DNA from 3 places in the Desulfovibrio sp. 86 genome. Region 1 is predicted to be linked to each of the others. Evidence: riboswitches for the same ligand, from Rfam matches in the RefSeq annotation. Region 1 holds a riboswitch; each other region holds the start of a gene.
What was found. A riboswitch is a leader RNA that binds a small molecule or an ion and turns the genes downstream of it on or off. The one in region 1 is predicted to bind cobalamin.
Positions count from the first base shown of each region.

Region 2: another riboswitch for cobalamin. It lies ahead of DESU86_RS11630 (FecCD family ABC transporter permease); the one in region 1 lies ahead of DESU86_RS07080 (sirohydrochlorin cobaltochelatase).
Region 3: another riboswitch for cobalamin. It lies ahead of DESU86_RS01105 (anaerobic ribonucleoside triphosphate reductase); the one in region 1 lies ahead of DESU86_RS07080 (sirohydrochlorin cobaltochelatase).

Region 1 is NZ_LR738849.1:1,699,608-1,703,294, reverse strand. Features, by position in the region: gene DESU86_RS07085 (30S ribosomal protein S1) at 1-730, opposite strand, end outside; cobalamin riboswitch at 897-1,120, shown strand; gene DESU86_RS07080 (sirohydrochlorin cobaltochelatase) at 1,155-2,075, shown strand; gene DESU86_RS07075 (helix-turn-helix transcriptional regulator) at 2,424-3,200, shown strand; gene DESU86_RS07070 (hypothetical protein) at 3,423-3,687, opposite strand, start outside.
Region 2 is NZ_LR738849.1:2,836,857-2,840,543, forward strand. Features, by position in the region: gene DESU86_RS11615 (metallophosphoesterase family protein) at 1-272, opposite strand, end outside; gene DESU86_RS11620 (5-formyltetrahydrofolate cyclo-ligase) at 345-1,019, shown strand; gene DESU86_RS11625 (polyphenol oxidase family protein) at 1,010-1,768, shown strand; cobalamin riboswitch at 1,915-2,094, shown strand; gene DESU86_RS11630 (FecCD family ABC transporter permease) at 2,383-3,477, shown strand; gene DESU86_RS11635 (ABC transporter ATP-binding protein) at 3,618-3,687, shown strand, end outside.
Region 3 is NZ_LR738849.1:266,595-270,281, reverse strand. Features, by position in the region: gene DESU86_RS01115 (M16 family metallopeptidase) at 1-578, shown strand, start outside; gene DESU86_RS01110 (hypothetical protein) at 1,004-1,216, opposite strand; cobalamin riboswitch at 1,398-1,579, shown strand; gene DESU86_RS01105 (anaerobic ribonucleoside triphosphate reductase) at 1,791-3,687, shown strand, end outside.

The DNA of each region.
Region 1 (3,687 bases):
CCTTGGGATGGCGAATGCGCTTCCAGCTCATATCGGTGATGTGCAGCAGGCCGTCGAGGCCGCCCAGGTCAACGAACACGCCGTATTCGGTGATGTTCTTGGCCTTGCCCTGCACAGTCTGATTTTCTTCGAGGGTGCGCAGCAGATCCTGGCGCTTGGAATCGCGTTCTTCTTCAAGCAGCACGCGGCGCGAAACAATGACATTGCTGCGGCGGCGGTTGATCTTGAGCACGCGGAATTCGAACTCCTGGTTGACCAGGGCGTCCATGTCCGGCACGGGACGCAGATCCACATGAGAACCGGGCAAAAATGCCTCGACTCCGCCGATGTCCACGGTGTACCCGCCCTTGATGCGGCGTACGATGTGGCCCGTGATGACCCTGTTGTTTTCCTGCACGTCTTCGAGCTGGTCGAAAACCTGCATGCGTTTGGCCTTTTCAAAAGAAAGGGTAATGGTGCCGTCGTTTTCGTTCTTGCGAACAACGTACACGTCCACCTTGTCGCCCACGGCAACGACCATGTTGCCGGCAGCATCGCGAAATTCAGCCGCGGGAATCTGCCCCTCGGACTTGAAGTTCACGTCCACCAGCACATTGTCTTCGTCCACGCGAACGATTTCGCCCTTGGTGATAGAGCCTTCTTCAAGGTCGCCAAAATCGGAAGTGAGGTAGTTTTCGAGAGCACTCTCGAAATTCATTTCGGTTTCGTGCCCGGTTTCCAAGCCTGCCATATGTCCAGCCTCCAAACATGATTTCCCTTTTTCAAAGGGAGGTCGCATATGTAGCAGAAATTTGCCGGAAGAACAAGGAAAAATACGGCCTGAACGGCCAAGAAGGCCGCGCTGCTGCCCCTGTGCAGGACCTCATGTGGCGGCTGGCGCAACCTCCCGCCCTCCTTGACATTTGACGCGCCCTGTTGTCCTGTATCCCTTTGGCGGGGAATTTCGTGCAAGTCGAAAACAGTCGCGCTGCGGTAAGAGGGGACAAGGTTTCTTTTCGCCTGCTCAGGATGGGCGGCGTTTGACAGCCAATCGCGCAAGCGGTGAAGGCGAAACCAAGGCGCTGGCCCTGCGGCCACACAGCCCTCAAGTCCGAACACCCGCCGGGGCCACAGCCCTTTTGCGAACCTTTCAACGCGATATTGAGGAGGTTGCCATGCCGCGCATCCTGTCACACGTCGGGCTTCGCCCGCTGCTTTTCGTCCTGCTGCTGCTGGCGGCGCTTGCCGTGCACGGCACAAGCTACGCCACAGATGCCGCTGCCCCCAAGGAAGGCATTTTGCTGGTGGCCTTCGGCACCAGCGTTCCCGAAGCCCAGCCCGCCTTCAAGGCTGTGGACGCGGAATTTAAAAAAGCCTTTCCCGGCGCGCCTGTGGTCTGGGCCTACACATCACAGATCATTCGTAAAAAACTGGCCGCACAGGGACATCCTGTGGGCAGCATCAGCGACGGCATGGCCCAACTGGCCAAGGACGGCGTAAAGGTTGTGCGCGTGCAGTCCCTGCATGTTCTGGCCGGTGAAGAATTTACCGAGCTTGAGCGGGCCGTGCTGCTTGACGTGAGCAAGAACCCCGGCCGCTTTGAGGCTGTTTTTATGGGCCGCCCCATGCTTGAGTCCAAGCCTGACGCCCAGGAACTTCTGGCCGCCATTCTGGCCGACACCAAAAGCCAGCGCGGCAAAAACACCGCCCTTGTGCTCATGGGCCACGGCCAGAGCCATGGCCGCGCAGACCTGGCCTTTGAAGGCGTGCGCGCTGTTTTCACGGCCACGGACAAAAACATCCATATGGCCACGGTGGAAGGCGCGCGCAGCATTGAAGACCTGCTCAAGGAACTCAAGGCCGCCAAGGTCAAGCACGTCGTCATCGCCCCCCTCATGCTGGTGGCTGGCGACCATGCCCGCAACGACCTTGCAGGCGACGAGGACGACTCCTGGGCTTCCCAGCTTAAAAAGGCCGGCATCAAGGTTGACACCCACATCAAAGGCCTTGGCGAAACCCCCGGCGCTGCCGCCATTCTTGTGCGCCACGCCAAGGACAGCACCGACGACCTGACCAAGGAACCCAAAAAGCCGTAAAGCCCCGCAAAAGCACTTTTTCCGCATGCACGATGGGGCCGCACAGCCGCATCACACAGGAACGGTACCTTTACGCCTTTGAGCCACCCGCGTGCGGGTGGCTTTTGTTTTATCCGCCCCCACGCCATGGCCTTCCGGCGCAGTCCCCACGTTTTTCCAGAGCCTTGGGTCAGCCCGCCCCGGAATCTCCCGATACGGCGTTTTACGCCGCGTATCACCGGTTTTTATCGTTTTTTTGCGGAGTCTGGGGGTACACAATAGTGTTTTTTTCATGTAGCCTACATAAAATTCTATAGCAAAGCACCGCTGTCGGACATGATGAGCAGCTGTGACCCACGGGAGGCCCACATGCCCAAGCAAAGTCGCAAGATATCTCCACCGCGGCCCGCTGCCGCCCCCCGCCGTACCACCAGAAGCGCCCGCATCTATTCACAGGATGTGGAAAAAACCCATTGCCGCATGGCGGAAACCCAGGCCATCTTTGCCAACGCCAAACGCATGGCCGGTATGGTGGCCCGAACGCTGGGGCCTTTTTGCGAAGTGGCGGTACACGACTTCAGCGACCTTGAGCACTCCATCATCCACATCGAAGGTTCCCTTACCGGGCGCAATGTGGGCGCTCCGGCCACCAATATGGTCACCAAGGCGTGGCGTCAGGGCGGCGACAATGTGCAGGACATCATAGCCTATGCCGCCACAACGCCTTCAGGGCAGACGCTCAAGTCATCCATCAGTTTTTTGCGCACCAGTGAGGGCGAGGTCATCGGGGCTGTGTGCATACACTTTGACCTGACGGATCTGGAGCGCTTTCAGGGTGTGCTGCATGCCCTGCTGCGCTTTGAAAACGCCCCCGGCAAGGAGATGAGCGAGGCCTTCCCCTCCTGCCTTGGCGAAACCAGCGACGCCATCATCGAGACGGCCATACGGCGGGCGGGCAAGCATCCCGCCACCATGACGCGGGAAGAAAAACTCAACTTTGTGCGCATCATGGATGAAGAAGGGGCTTTTCTCATCAAGGGAATGGTGCAGTATCTGGCCAAGGCCATGCGCGTGTCCATTTACACCGTGTACAACTACATGCGGCAGGTCAAGGACGACGCCCACCGCGAAACCTCGTCAAACTGAAACAGTGTGGCGCCGCAACGACAGAGCGCCAATGGATGCAAAAGCCCGCGCCGCATGACGAGCGGGCTTCCGGCCTAGAGCATTTTACCTTTGAGAAAGTATAAATGCTCTAACGCTGCACTTTCGTGCAGCGCGCCACAACGTGGCGTGGATTCAGCCGCGAATCGCATTTTTCGGCTGAATGAAAATTTGAAATGCTTCTCATTTCAAAGTTGATCTGCTCTAGGTGCCCAGTATAAAGGCCAGTATGCCCCCCTGCACGGCAAAGGCCACAACAAGGGCAAGACATTTTACGCCACGCCCGGGCCCTGTGGGGACGCATCCCGCAAACAGCGCCCATATGCCCTGGAGAATGCGCTTGAGAGGCCACACCTGCGCCAGAACCAGCCAAAGCAGGCCCGCCCAGGTAAAATAGCGGATTTCGCCAATGGCCCAGAACCGTTCCAGCACCACGCCCATGTCTATCTGGTTGGCGCTGTAGGCGTCG
Region 2 (3,687 bases), 1.1 Mb from region 1:
ACGGTGTGCAGGTTCCAGCCCTTTTCACTGAGCCACTGGTCCACTTCAGGGCGATCCATGTTGCCTATCTGCGCGAGAATCATAGGATTATAGCTACGTAGAACATCCATGACCTGCTCCGCCTGCTTGACGCCGCCTGTCACCGTGAGGTCGCCTGTGACGATGATGCCGTCGGCCTGGCTCAGTTCAGGAATCTTGGCAAAACGCTCGGTTTCATCATGTATATCGCCAACGGCGATCCAGAGGTAGTCCTGGGCGGTAGAGCTTGGCATGGTGGGGTGTCCTTTGTTATATTGACGCTGCAATAATGCTGCCATACTTCAGCATATAAGGAAAGGCCCGGCATGAGTGAAAATCCCCCTGTGAAGGCCGTGCGGCCGCTGCCGCCGGAAGCGGTGGCCACGCGCAAACAGGCTCTGCGCGAGCGCATGACCAGGCTTCGCCGTGAGCAGTCCCGGCACCTTGCTCGTGAGCGGGCAGTGGCGGCGCAGGAAAAACTGCTCCGGGCGGACTGCTGGCGTCAGGCTTCATCAGTGGCGCTTTACGTGGGCGTCAAGGACGAGCTTGGCACCGGCCTGTTGCTGGAAGCGGCATGGCGTGAAGGGCGCACCCTCTGGCTGCCGCGCGTCCGGCACGGACAACCCGGCTTTATGGATTTTGTGGCGTGCACCAGCCGCGAGCAACTGCGGCCCGGCCCTTTTGGTCTTGTTGAGCCGGAAGCGGACCTGCCGGGTTTTGGCCCTGAAGACGTGTCCGCTGGCGCTGGCAGGGCCTGCTCTCCGACGGGCGGCGCGGCCTTTGCCCCCTCGCTGATGGTGCTGCCCGGCCTGGCTTTTGATCTTGAAGGCGGCCGCCTCGGGTACGGCGGCGGGTATTATGACCGGTTTTTACAGGCCGGGCTTGAGTGTCCACGCGTGGGCTTCTGTTTCGATTTTCAGCTTGTCCCTCCCTTGCCCCTGGCCCCCTGGGATCAGCGGGTTCACCATCTATGCACCGAAGAGCGTCTGTTGTGCCTATAAGCTATATCCCCTTTGTGTTTCCCGGCCTGGATTCCGTGCGTTGCGCCTTTCAGACCCGCCCCGGCGGCGTGTGCCGTGGAGAGTACGGCGGCGGCAATATTTCCTTCAGCGTTGGGGACGACGCGGCCCTGGTGGCGGCCAACCGCGAGAGCCTGCTGGCGGACCTGCAATCCCAGGGCTTGCGCCGCTGGGCGGAATTGCAGCAGGTGCACGGCGATGTCATGGCCTTTGAGCCGACCCCTGTGGCCTGCGACGCGGTGGCGGTGGAAGAGGGGGACGGCATGGCCACGACCGAACCCGGCCTGGGCCTGCTCATCAAGACGGCGGACTGCCAGCCCATTTTGCTGGCGCATAAAAGCGGCAGGTACGTGGCGGCCATGCACGCTGGCTGGCGCGGCAACCGCTGCGACTTTCCTCTTTCAGGCGTGGTGCGCTTTTGCGAGCACTATGACCTCAGGCCGCAGGACGTCTTTGCCGTCCGGGGGCCGAGCCTTGGCCCTGGCAAGGCGGAATTCATCAATTTTGACAAGGAATGGGGGCCGCAGTTCGTGCCCTGGTTTGACGAAGAAAGCCGCACCATGGATCTTTGGGGATTGACCCGCCACCAGCTTGTGCAGGCGGGTATTCCGACACGCAATATCTTTGGTCTGGATATCTGCACCGCCAGCAACAACGACCAGTTTTTCTCCTACCGTTGCGCCAGAGCTTCGGGCCGCCAGGCCAGCATTATCTGGATTGAGAAAAACTGAAGAGTGTTGGGGCATCGGCGTGGACTGGCGGAATGTTTTGCAGCTTAGACGGCTGCCAGCCCGGTTGCAGGCCGCCCATGGCGCAGGGCCGCCTGCCCTGTGATTCTGGCCAGCCCGCCCGGCATTGACAGGCTTGCCGCCCCCGCCTACAGTAGGCGCGGCAATGGTAGCCGGGTTGCCCGGCTTGAAAAGGGAATCCCGTTAGAAGCGGGAGCGGACCCGCCGCCGTAAGGCTCGCCAACCTCGCACCACACAGCGCCACTGGAAACGGGAAGGCCGGTGAGAGGGAGCCAAGCCGGAAGACCTGCCTTGCCCCATGCCCCGCCTTTGGTAAGAGCCGTTAACGGATGAAATGAATTAACGGCTCTGTAGGGATTTTACTGAAAATCCCTGCAACGAAATGCGTGCAGACAGGCTTTTGCCTGCCATGCGCGAGTATTTCACGCGGTAAACAGGGTGTGCATGGCAGCGGCATGAGCCGCCACGGCAACGGGATTTTGTCGGCAGGATTGAGGAAATACGGGCCTCTTCCTTCATGAAGCAACAGATGTTTCATGCGGGAAGGGGCTTTTTTTATGCCCACGCGCTCTGCGCGGGGCCTTCAAAGGGCGGGCATGACCGCGACATCACATTCCTCTTCTCCCTCCGGGTTGTCATCCGTGCGCCTGTGGCCCGCATTCGCGGCCTTGGCGGCGCTGTGGCTTGTTTCCCTGCCGCTGGCCTGCCTGCCCGGGCCGGTTCCGCTGGCGGCGGGCCAGGTTTTTCACGCCCTGGCGGCGCAACTGGGGCTGGCCGCGCCGCCGCAGGATACGTCGCTCATGCTGGTGGTGGGGCAGATACGCCTTGCCCGCGTGTGCCTTGCGACCCTGTGCGGCGGCGCTTTGGCCGTGGCGGGCGTGGCCCTGCAAGGGGTTTTGCGCAACCCTCTTGCCGACCCCTTTACCCTGGGGATTTCGGCGGGCGCGGCCTGCGGCGCAAGCATCGCCATCGCCCTTGGCGGCGTTGCGGGCAGAGCCCTGAGCGGCCTTTTGTCGGCAGTGCATATTTCCCTGCCGGGGCCTGCGGCCCTGGTGGCTCCGGCGGCCCTGGCGGGCGCGCTGCTGGCCCTGGCCGGAGCCCTGTGGCTCGGCAGGGGCGACGGCGGCTTCAGGCGTGAGAGCGTCATACTTGCGGGCATTGCCGTGGCGGCCTTTCTGGGCGCGCTGGTGGCATTGATCAAGGCGCTCAATGAGGAATCCGTAACCAGCATTGTTTTCTGGATTATGGGGTCATTTCAGGGGCGCGGATGGGACAGTCTGCCCCTGTTGCTGGCGACGTTCGTGCCTGGCCTGCTGGCTGTGGCCTTGGGCTGGCGCGCGCTGGACGTTCTGACCATGGGCGACGAGCAGGCCGCCCAGCTTGGGCTGAATGTGGGCCGCGCGCGGCTTTGGCTGCTGGCCGGGGCAAGCTGCATGACGGCTGGCTGCGTGGCGGTGGCCGGGGTCATCGGCTTTGTGGGCCTGGTGGTGCCGCACGTGCTGCGCCTTGTGTTGGGCTGCGGTCACGGCCCCCTGCTGGCCGGAGCGTTTTTTGGCGGCGGCGTGCTGCTGGTCTGGGCCGACGTGCTGGCCCGCAGTGTGCTGGACGGCGGACAGGAACTGCCCGTGGGCGTGGTTACCGCGCTTCTTGGCGGGCCATTTTTTGCCCTGCTGGTGCGGAGGCGGACATGACGCAGAGAGCGCCCGCGCCCGATGCCACGCCCGCTGGCCTTGCGTCAAGCCAGGACACAGGCCAGGGCACAAGCCAGGCCGCCAGCCCATTCGAGGCCAGGCCCGCCAGCGGCGGCCCGTCCGCTACGGCGACCCCGCCCATGCTTGAGGTGCGCAACCTGCGCTCCGGCTACAGGGGGCGGCCAGTATTGCAGGGCGTGAGTTTTGCGG
Region 3 (3,687 bases), 1.4 Mb from region 1:
CCGCGCCCGGCGCTCCCGTATGGGGACAGGACAAAAAGCTTGATCTGCATTTGCCCGGCCGCAACCAGGCCCATGTGTTGCAGACGTTCAAGGCCGTGCCGCCGACCCATGAGGACGCGCCTGCCCTCATGCTGCTCCAGTCTGTCCTTTCGGGCCAGAGCGGGCTGCTGTTCAGCCAGTTGCGTGATGTGGAGGGACTGGGCTACACGGTGACGGCGTTTTACCGCAGTATGCCTGAGGCGGGTATGATGGCTTTTTATATTGGCACCACGCCGGACAAGGTGGAGCAGGCCCAAAAAGGCTTTGCCAAGATAATTGGCGACATCAGGGAAAAACCTTTGTCTGCGGCGCTGCTGGAAGCCGGGGCCAACCGGCTGCTGGGCGCGTACTACCGTGACCGGCAGAGCCTTGGATCACGGGCGGCGGATGCTGCCAGCGACGCCTTGCTGGGGCGGCCCTATGATTTTGAGCGGCAGCTCATAGAAAAAGCCGCAAAGCTGACCCCGGCCCAGGTGCAGGCAGTGGCGAAAAAGTACCTGGACGAGGCCGATGTCTACAACCTTGTACTGTTGCCCTGACAGCAACCCGGGCAGGGTTGAGAGTACACACGAGCCCTGTGACACACACTGACAAAAAACCTCCGGCCCCAGGGCCGGAGGTTTTTGTCTGATGGCTGGGAGCAACCGTTTGAAGTTTTTTTGTGGGGGAGGGACCCTTTTGCAAAAGGGTCTCCTCCCCCACGCCCCCACCCCCTAAAACTCTTACTGTATCTGTATGTTGGTATGGTGAAAAAGGAGGCCAAGGGCCGCGTCTTTCAGTCAGAACGCCTTGCGCGCGGGGGTTCGCGGGAGGGCACGTGGGCTTGCGCAGAGGAGCATGCCTGCGTCACGGGACAGGGGGGAGTGCAGGCATCACCGATACGTGCGGCATGCCCATGTTTATACGGCCGGGACAAGATCATTTTGCCAGTTAATTACGTATATTTAACTGAATTTATTGTATATTATGAATTGTCTTCACGCTTCTTGGTAATATTTCTTAAAAAAATATGCCCCTGTAAAAATGGCAAATGGTGCGGTTTTCCAGAGGCCGCATCTGCAAAGCCGCAGTAGCCAAGGGTTTGAACAGCCTTGAAATCGTCAGGGCAGTGCGCTAGATTGTTGCTCGCACCAAGGGAGTCATCAGCCAAACATATAAAAGGCTGCGGAACTTTCAATGGCGGTTCCGGCAGTGTATTTTCGGGCAGGGTATAGCTCGCGCCCAGTACTTTTTTGCGGCCTTTTTTCAGGTTTGAATGAACGCTTTATAATAAAATTTATCAATAAAAACTGCACTGTTCCTACGTGACTAGGAAGCCTTTTTTGCTTACCCCAATTGACAGGATGCAGTTCTTTTGAGATTTTCTAGACATTGAAAGCGCCCTATGGGCTTAATAGAGAATCCCGTGAAAAACGGGAGCGGACCCGCCGCCGTAAGCCGCACAAACGCCGCCTTTCTTCATGCGCCACTGGGGCAATGCCCTGGGAAGGCCGAAAGGCGGTTGGCAAGCCGGAAGACCTGCTTTCAACAATACCCAACGGCTGTCGGGTATAATCCCTAACAGTCATACTATGGATTGTCGGCACGGGGCCTTTGCCGGCCAATCCTTTGCGGGAACGACCTGTTCCCGGCTACAGGCTTGCCCCTGGGTTTACTTTACCGCCCCATACGTTACTGGTGTCCCCTTCGTTCGTTATGCGAACGAACTTTTTTCACAGTTTTTTTCACAGTTGTTATGGGAGTCTTCCTCCATGCCCGCCAGCATCACTAAGCGCGATGGCACGGCAGTGCCTTTTGATTCTGTCAAGATTCTCAACGCCATTACCAAGGCCAATCAGGCCGTTGGCGGTGAGGATATGTCCCCTACAGACCTTTTGTTCGTAACTGAAAAAGTTTGCAAAAAGCTGGATGCCCGCAGCCTCAAGCACGTTGAAGAAATTCAGGATCTTGTTGAAGAAACGCTGATCCAGTACGACTACGCCAAGACGGCCAAGGCATACATCCTGTACCGCGCCGAGCATACGAAAATCCGTAATGCGGAATCGTATCTCATGGATATCTATAAAAAGCTTACGTATTCTCCTGCCCTTCACGAAGACATCAAGCGCGAAAACGCCAATATTGACGGCGATACCGCCATGGGCACCATGCTCAAGTACGGATCCGAGGGGTCCAAGTACTTTATCGACAACTACATTCTGCCCAAGGATGCCTCGGCCGCGCACATCAATGGCGACATCCATATTCATGACAAAGATTTCTACATGCTCACGGAAACGTGCTGCCAGATAGACCTTATCCCGCTGTTTAAAAACGGTTTTTCCACCGGGCACGGTTATCTGCGCGAACCCAACGCCATTGAAAGCTATTCGGCTCTGGCCTGCATAGCCATCCAGGCCAACCAGAATGAAATGCACGGCGGTCAGAGTGTGCCGCATTTCGACTTCGCCATGAGCGAAGGCGTCATTAAAACGTATCGCAAGGAATACGAAAGGGCCTTTAGCTCCTTTGTACGTATTGCCATGCATATGAAAGCCCAGGACTCGGCGGCTTTTACCGAAAAACTGCTGGCCAGCGTTGAACTGTGCCCGCGCCTTGGCAATATGGAAGAATTTGGCCGCAAACTTGATCAGGCCGTCGCAGCGGAACAGAAGGCCATGTTGGGTGAAGCCCATGCCTATGCCGCTGAGGAAGCCCTGAAGTATACCGAGCGGCGCACCTATCAGGCCATGGAAGCCCTTATCCACAACCTGAACACCATGAATTCGCGCGCAGGGGCCCAGGTGCCTTTCAGTTCCATCAACTATGGCACTGACACCTCCGCCGAAGGGCGCATGGTGACCAAGAACCTGCTCAAGGCCACCAAGGCGGGCCTCGGCAACGGGGAAACATCCATCTTTCCCGTGCAGATTTTCAAGGTGAAGTCCGGGGTCAATTACAACAAAGAAGATCCCAATTACGACCTTTTTCAGTTGGCCATCGAGGTTTCAGCCATGCGGCTGTTCCCGAACTTCAGTTTTCTGGATGCTCCGTTCAACCTGCAGTACTACAAGCCGGGCGACTACAACAGCGAAGTGGCCTATATGGGCTGCCGCACGCGGGTTCTCGGCAATGTCTATGACAAGGACAGGCAGGTGACCTGCGGACGCGGCAACCTGAGCTTTACCTCGGTCAATCTTCCCCGGTTGGGCCTTGAAGCCCAAGGCGACGTCAAAAAGTTCTTTGCTCTGCTGGACGACAGGATTGATTTGGTTTTTCGCCAGCTTATGCACAGGCTCAAAATTCAGAGCTCCAAAAAGGTGCGCAACTACCCCTTCCTCATGGGCGAGGGCATCTGGCTTGACTCCGATAAGCTGGGCTGGGACGACAGCATTGAAGAGGTCCTGAAGCACGGTACGCTCAGCATGGGCTTCATCGGCCTGGCTGAAGCCCTCATGTCCCTGCTTGGCAAGCACCATGGCGAAAGTGAAGAGGCACAGAAGCTCGGCCTTGAAATCATCAGCCATATGCGCAAGCGCTGCGATGACGAGTCGGAAAAGACAGGGCTGAACTTCTCGCTCATCGCGACTCCGGCGGAAAGCCTCAGTGGCCGCTTTGTCTCTCTGGACAAGGGCAAGTTCGGCAGCATTCCCGGCATTACGGACAGGG